Regions from separate parts of the Zooshikella sp. RANM57 genome, predicted to be linked through region 2. Evidence: riboswitches for the same ligand, from Rfam matches in the RefSeq annotation. Region 2 holds a riboswitch; the other holds the start of a gene.
What was found. A riboswitch is a leader RNA that binds a small molecule or an ion and turns the genes downstream of it on or off. The one in region 2 is predicted to bind thiamine pyrophosphate.

Region 1: another riboswitch for thiamine pyrophosphate. It lies ahead of thiC (phosphomethylpyrimidine synthase ThiC); the one in region 2 lies ahead of thiB (thiamine ABC transporter substrate binding subunit).

The regions. Positions count from the first base shown of each region.
Region 1 covers NZ_JBOIUB010000010.1:149,308-152,737, forward strand. The annotation lists gene lepB (signal peptidase I) at 1-411, opposite strand, end outside; TPP riboswitch at 774-895, shown strand; gene thiC (phosphomethylpyrimidine synthase ThiC) at 1,084-3,015, shown strand; gene thiS (sulfur carrier protein ThiS) at 3,018-3,227, shown strand; gene ACQ96U_RS19750 (thiazole synthase) at 3,251-3,430, shown strand, end outside.
Region 2 covers NZ_JBOIUB010000001.1:158,091-161,520, forward strand. The annotation lists gene ACQ96U_RS00740 (multicopper oxidase family protein) at 1-1,134, opposite strand, end outside; gene ACQ96U_RS00745 (DUF6933 domain-containing protein) at 1,249-1,764, opposite strand; TPP riboswitch at 1,907-2,025, shown strand; gene thiB (thiamine ABC transporter substrate binding subunit) at 2,195-3,262, shown strand; gene ACQ96U_RS00755 (ABC transporter permease subunit) at 3,238-3,430, shown strand, end outside.

The sequences.
Region 1 (3,430 bases), on a different contig from region 2:
GCCAATTAGATTTTCCGTTTTATCTGAAGTTAAATGTGAGTGCTGAAGGTCTTGATAGTTAAGCTTTTTTCCATTTATATAGAGTACGTTGTTTATTAGAGTTACAGAATCACCTGGAACACCGATAACGCGCTTAACTAACCGTTTTTTTGAAACGGCTGAGTCAAAAACAATAATATCACCGCGAACTGGATCTGAACGTTTTACTAACGATATATGCGTAAATGGTATTCTTATATCGTAAGCCATTTTATTCACTAAAATGCGATCACCTTCTAAAATGGTTGGTTTCATAGAACCGGTTGGAACAGTATTCCAGTCTGCTATAGCACTTCGGAAAACAAACATTAAGCCAAGAATAAGAAAAAATATTTTATTTTCTTTCCAAATACGGTAAAACCACGTTCTCATGCAATTCCTCTATGCTATTTCATTAAAATGTTAGCTTTAACAATATAGGGTACCTCTAAAAATGCACTTTTTCCATGAAAGCTATGTCAGCGCTGTACTCGGATCCTCATGTATGTCTTATACACTGCGGTCCTCCGTGCAGTGCTTCCTTGCTATCACAAAAAAATCACTATTTTTAGAGGTGCCCTATAGTTAAATTAACTAATTCAATACTTATACTGATTGTGAGTTGTAACAGTAATAAATTATATCCATAATTCGTGATGTATATACTGTACCATTAAGGTCATATAAATAACATCTTTAAAAATATTGAGGTGTCAACTACTTGATCTTTGATGACTAAATTTTCTATACTCTTGTACATCTTGTCGGAGTGCCTGTAGAGGTGAGATTACTCATTTCTCTGGCTGAGACTGCAGTTGCGGGATCCGTGGAACCTGATCTGGTTAGCACCAGCGAAGGAAACAAGAGTTACCATAGCATGTAGCGATGTCACTTAGGTGTATAAATCAAACACAGTACACCTGTTACTATTCATTCTTTGTGGCTTTCGTGCAGCGCTTTCAGTAGTTCAGCTTTTGCGCTGCTGAATTGGTTACCGAAACGCTTCCTCTGTTTACTCACGACAAGCAATCACAAATTAAATCCATTGTGGAAGTGTGAGTGCTTATGTCTAGAAATGAAAGTCGTCGAAAGGCCCAGGACTTTATTGAGCAACTTAGTTGCCAGCCATTTCCAAACGCTGAAAAGCTTTATATTACCGGCAGCCAGGATAATATACAGGTTGCAATGCGTCAGATTAAGCTGTCTGATACGTTGACTGGTGGAACTAAAGCTAACCCAACTTTTAAATCTAACTCTCCTGTTCCTGTTTATGACACTTCAGGGCCATATACTGATTCCTCAGTGACAATTGATGTACATAAGGGTTTACCTGCGCTTCGCAAAAGCTGGATAAACGCTCGAAATGACACTGAAGAGTTAACCAGCCTGACTTCTCGTTATGCACAGCAACGTCTGGCTGATGAAGAGCTGAATCACTTACGGTTTGGTTATTTACCCAAACCCAGAAAAGCAAAGCCCGGTGCTAATGTTACCCAACTGCATTATGCCCGCCAGGGAATCATAACACCTGAAATGGAGTATATTGCTATTCGGGAAAATATGGGACGTGAGTATGTTCGTAGCGAAGTACTTAAAAAGCAGCATCCCGGCCAGCATTTTGGTGCAAATTTACCCGACAGTATAACCCCAGAATTTGTACGACAAGAAGTGGCTGAAGGACGCGCGATTATCCCAGCTAATATTAATCATCCAGAATCAGAGCCGATGATTATTGGGCGAAATTTTTTGGTCAAAGTGAATGCTAATATTGGTAACTCAGCAGTGACCTCATCCATTGAAGAAGAAGTGGAGAAATTGGTTTGGGCGACCCGTTGGGGAGCTGATACGGTTATGGATTTATCGACAGGTCGAAATATCCATGAAACCCGGGAATGGATTTTACGTAATTCACCTGTTCCTATTGGCACTGTGCCAATATATCAAGCGCTTGAAAAAGTAAAAGGCGTTGCTGAGGATCTGAGCTGGGAAGTTTTTCGTGACACGTTAATTGAACAAGCAGAGCAAGGTGTAGATTATTTCACCATACATGCGGGTGTACTGCTGCGCTATGTTCCCATGACAGCAGAACGCTTAACGGGCATTGTCTCTCGTGGTGGCTCAATTATGGCAAAGTGGTGTTTGTCCCATCATAAAGAAAACTTTGCTTATACACACTTCGAAGAAATTTGTGAAATTTGTAAGGCTTATGATGTATCACTGTCTCTAGGTGATGGTTTGCGACCAGGCTCTGTAGCTGATGCTAATGATGCGGCTCAATTTGCTGAGCTTAAAACATTGGGTGAGCTAACAAAAATAGCGTGGCAACATGATGTTCAGGTTATTATCGAAGGCCCGGGTCATATTCCAATGCATATGATTAAAGAAAATATGGACTTGCAATTGGAGCATTGCCATGAGGCGCCTTTCTACACATTAGGCCCTTTAGTCACTGATATTGCTCCAGGGTATGATCATATAACCTCAGGGATCGGTGCGGCATTAATCGGTTGGTATGGATGTGCCATGCTTTGTTATGTCACACCTAAAGAACATCTGGGTTTACCCAATAAGGATGATGTTAAAACGGGAATGATTACCTACAAGATTGCCGCACACGCAGCTGACTTGGCAAAAGGACATCCCGGGGCGCAAATTCGAGATAATGCGATGTCTAAAGCACGTTTTGAGTTTCGTTGGGAAGATCAGTTTAATTTAGCATTAGACCCAGATACAGCTCGTGCTTTTCATGATGAAACGCTTCCGCAGGCTTCGGGTAAAGTCGCTCATTTTTGTTCGATGTGTGGTCCAAAATTCTGTTCTATGAAAATCTCTCAGGATGTGCGTGATTATGCGGCAGAGCAGGAGCGTCTTGGCATTAAAATCCAGCTTGTTGATGAAGACGTTATTGTGGATGCCGAACGAGGTATGCAACAAAAGTCGGCTGAATTTAAAGCCAGTGGTGCTGAAATATATCAGCTGATGCTGGAGAAGGATTAATCATGAAACTGAATATTACGGTGAATGATAGTCCCCATCAGTTGCCAGATTCTTCTTGTAGTATCGCAGAATTATTAACACTACTTGAGCAGCCTAAAAAAGGGGTTGCCGTAGCCATTAATACCAACATTATTAGTCGTAGTCAGTGGTCACAGTATCAGTTACAAGAAAATGATCATGTTGTGGTGTTTAAGGCCATTGCTGGTGGTTAAGATGAAAGGGCTAAGGTGTAGATATGTTAAAAATAGCGGATAAGACATTTAGCTCTCGATTGTTTACGGGAACTGGCAAATTTAATGATAAAGCGACCATGGTTGCAGCACTACAAGCATCTGGCTCAGAAATGGTGACGATGGCATTAAAGCGTGTTGATTTGCAGAATAAAGATGATGATATTTTGCAGCCATTGATCGCT
Region 2 (3,430 bases):
ACTTTTGCCTCGTTTCAGGGTGGCTAATGGGGCAGGAATGTTATCTGCACTCATGCCTTCCCAAGCACGTTTATTAATCATCCAGAAAGTATGTTTTCCCTTCTTTTGCTGGGCTGTTGGTGTGAGAGCGCCTGCCCACTCAAAAACAAAGCTTATTTTTTCCGCATTTTCTACATCAGGCTGAGGAATGGGGTTCATTGGTAGTGATGTTACCTTTTGTTGATCGGCGTGAAGCTGTTGATTTTTTGTGGTGACAACAGATTCCAGGCTAAGGAGTGGATAGTGCTCTCCATGCCATACTTGCCAAGTGGTACCTTTACTGGGTGCGATAAATCCTAAGTCTAGTCGCATACCAGGTCCCATAGCATGTTCCGTAAGAAGGCGAGGGGTTGCTAATGGGCAACCGTCAATGGCCAGAATGTATGCTTGAGCATTAGGAATATGCAGTCGGTAGGTGAGTGTATTGTCAGCATTCAGCAGGCGCAGCCGTATCCACTCACCAGCAGGTATTTTAAGCGTAGGTTGATGTAAACCATTGACCGTGGGCCAGCGGCCTGGTGTCCCCATGCGGGCAGCATAGCGAGGAATGGATAAGCGTTTAATTTGCCCTTTTTTATCAATGTGCCAGTTTTTCAACAGACAGGTGATGTCTTCTACAAATGGTTGGGCCTGTCGTTCATGAACGATTAATGCACCTACTAAGCCACGACCCAGCTGCTCCGTGCTGTTCATGTGTGGGTGGTACCAAAATGTACCGGCATCTGGTGGCGTAAATTCATAAATAAAGCTGCCACCAGAAGGAATAGGTGGTTGACTGAGAAAAGGGACACCATCCATGGCAATGGGTATGCGCAGACCATGCCAGTGAATGGTCGTGGGTTCATTTAACTTGTTAATAAACTTAATACGAATAGGTTGGCCTTGTTGAGCATGAAGCACAGGGGCGGGGAATTGGCCGTTAAATCCCAAGGCAGCAGTTGGTGCTTCGGTAATGAGGTCAATCTCCGCAGGTTCAGCCGTCAATACATAGTCATAGGCAGGTGAGGTGTCATCAGCCCAGACTCGAAAGGAAAATTGGCACATCAAGGTGGAGGCCATTGCAGACTGGATAAATTGGCGACGGGATATAGACATCGAAAACATTCCTAATACAGGACGTCTTTAGGAGCAGGACGTTTTTAGGAGATAGGTGGACTATGGAAACATAGTGTGTGGATTAGTAAATAGTATTGAAAAACAATCTCAATCTCAAACAGCAACTTTCATCATTAAGCGGCGCATGGCATGAATACCTGAGTTCATATCCAGCATACTCATGGGGGTGGTGTTGATATCTTGAATAATACGAAGGAGAGTTTGCTCACCAATTAAGGGTTGTTCTTCTAGGAAGCCAGCTAGCATATGTACAAGATCATTCATCGAACCAAGCACCCGTCGGCTACAGGTTTTAGTAAAGGTGCACTTTTCAGTCTGTTGGAAATAATTTGTCAGAGTAACTGAGTTGAATCCTTCAAATAAAAGGTTTTGCTTTAAGCTGTCTTTGAAAGCCGTGGTGATGTTTCGAACGGTTTGTTTCTTAATATTCAAGAGTGCATGGCTGTATAGCGTGGTTTCATGAGTAAAGAATAAACTGTAACTGCCACGAATAGAGACAATATTACAATACCACGCGCCTAAATATCCTTGTGTTTGTGGTGGTGCAATATCACTGGTTGTCAGCCCGGCGGCTTTGATGACCTTTTGCGTACAACGTAAAACCAACATAGGCATTAACTAGGTGTTGTGAGTAATGTAAAGAAAGTGTAATAGATCTTCTTCTGAATACATTAAGCCTAGCAGTGATTAATGTGCTTGGCGTTAGTAGAACGGGGCTTGGTTACATAAACACTAACGGTATACAATACGACCGAACTCATCGGGGTGCAAATCTGTGGTTGTTTATTTTGAATAATCACGTTCGCTGAGAAATACCCGTAGAACCTGATCCAGTTAATACTGGCGTAGGAAGTTGAGTGCTGTCCCGAAGATGCGCTTCTATATGGCATATTGGCAGTCTCTCCAGCCTACCCTCTGAGCAACCAGATAAAGTTAATCGTTTTCGCTAAAAATCATATTAATTAGTGCTTTTTACCCGTAAGAAGGCTATCGCAGTCACTTTGTGACAGCCGCGAAGAAGAGGATGGGGAATATTTTGATGTTGTCGATCAAGCATCTGTTTATGACGGTTGTGCATGCACTGCGTTTAAAGAAAAGATCCAAGATTTTAATACCTAGGCTTTTGGTTTTATGCTTAATAGCACCTGTACTCGCTGGCGCGACTGAACCACCGCAGCCACTTACATTGACAGTGTTTACCTATGAGTCATTTATCAGTGAGTGGGGGCCAGGTCCTAAATTAAAAGCAGCCTTTGAAGAACAGTGTCAATGTACATTAAATTGGTTAAGTAGCACTGATGGGGTTGGGCTGCTCAACCGACTCCGTTTGGAAGGTGAACACTTACCCGCGGATATTGTTTTAGGCCTTGATCAGCATTTGCTTGTGGCAGCCAAAAAACTCAAATTGTTTGCGCCTCATCAGCAGTCATTACCACCACTCACATTACCTGAGCCTTGGCAGGATAAGGTATTTGTACCTTATGACTATGGTTACTTTGCATTTATTTATGACTCCCGTAAGTTAAAGAATCCACCTCAATCGTTAGCCTCGTTGGTAAAACGACAAGACATCCAGGTTATTTACCAGGACCCTCGGACCAGTACACCTGGACAGGGTTTATTGCTATGGATGCAGCAGGTGTTTGGTGATCAAACCGCTCAAGCCTGGCAGCAGTTAGCAACACATACGGTAACAGTCACCAAAGGTTGGAGTGAGGCTTACGGCATGTTTTTAAAGGGTGAAGCTGATATGGTGCTGAGCTATACCACATCACCCGCTTACCACCAGGAAGTGGATAAGGTGACTCATTATCAAGCGGCTGCGTTTAATGAAGGTCATACTTTACAAGTTGAAGTGGCGGCTCAGTTGGCTCAAAGCAAACACCCTAAATTGGCACGTCAATTTCTTACCTTCTTGCTCACGCCCAATGCTCAACGCATTATTGCTACCCATAACTGGATGTTGCCAGTTCGGGCTATTAAACAGTTACCTCCAGCTTTTGGGCAGCTGATTACGCCACGTAAGTCTTTGGAAATGCCTCTGGATGTGATAGCTAAACAACGTCAGCAATGGATTCGTCAGTGGCGTCGAGCAGTCAGTCAGTGAGTCGTTTATTAAAATATACTCCTGGTGTCATTGCCACAGGCTGTGTTTGGCTAGGTTTAAGCTGGGGATTGTTTAATGTTATCAAGTATGCCTTTACGGATGTCGAGTGGGTAATACTGGATGATCCCTGGTTACAGCAAGTATTACTGTTTTCAATTAAGCAAGCTG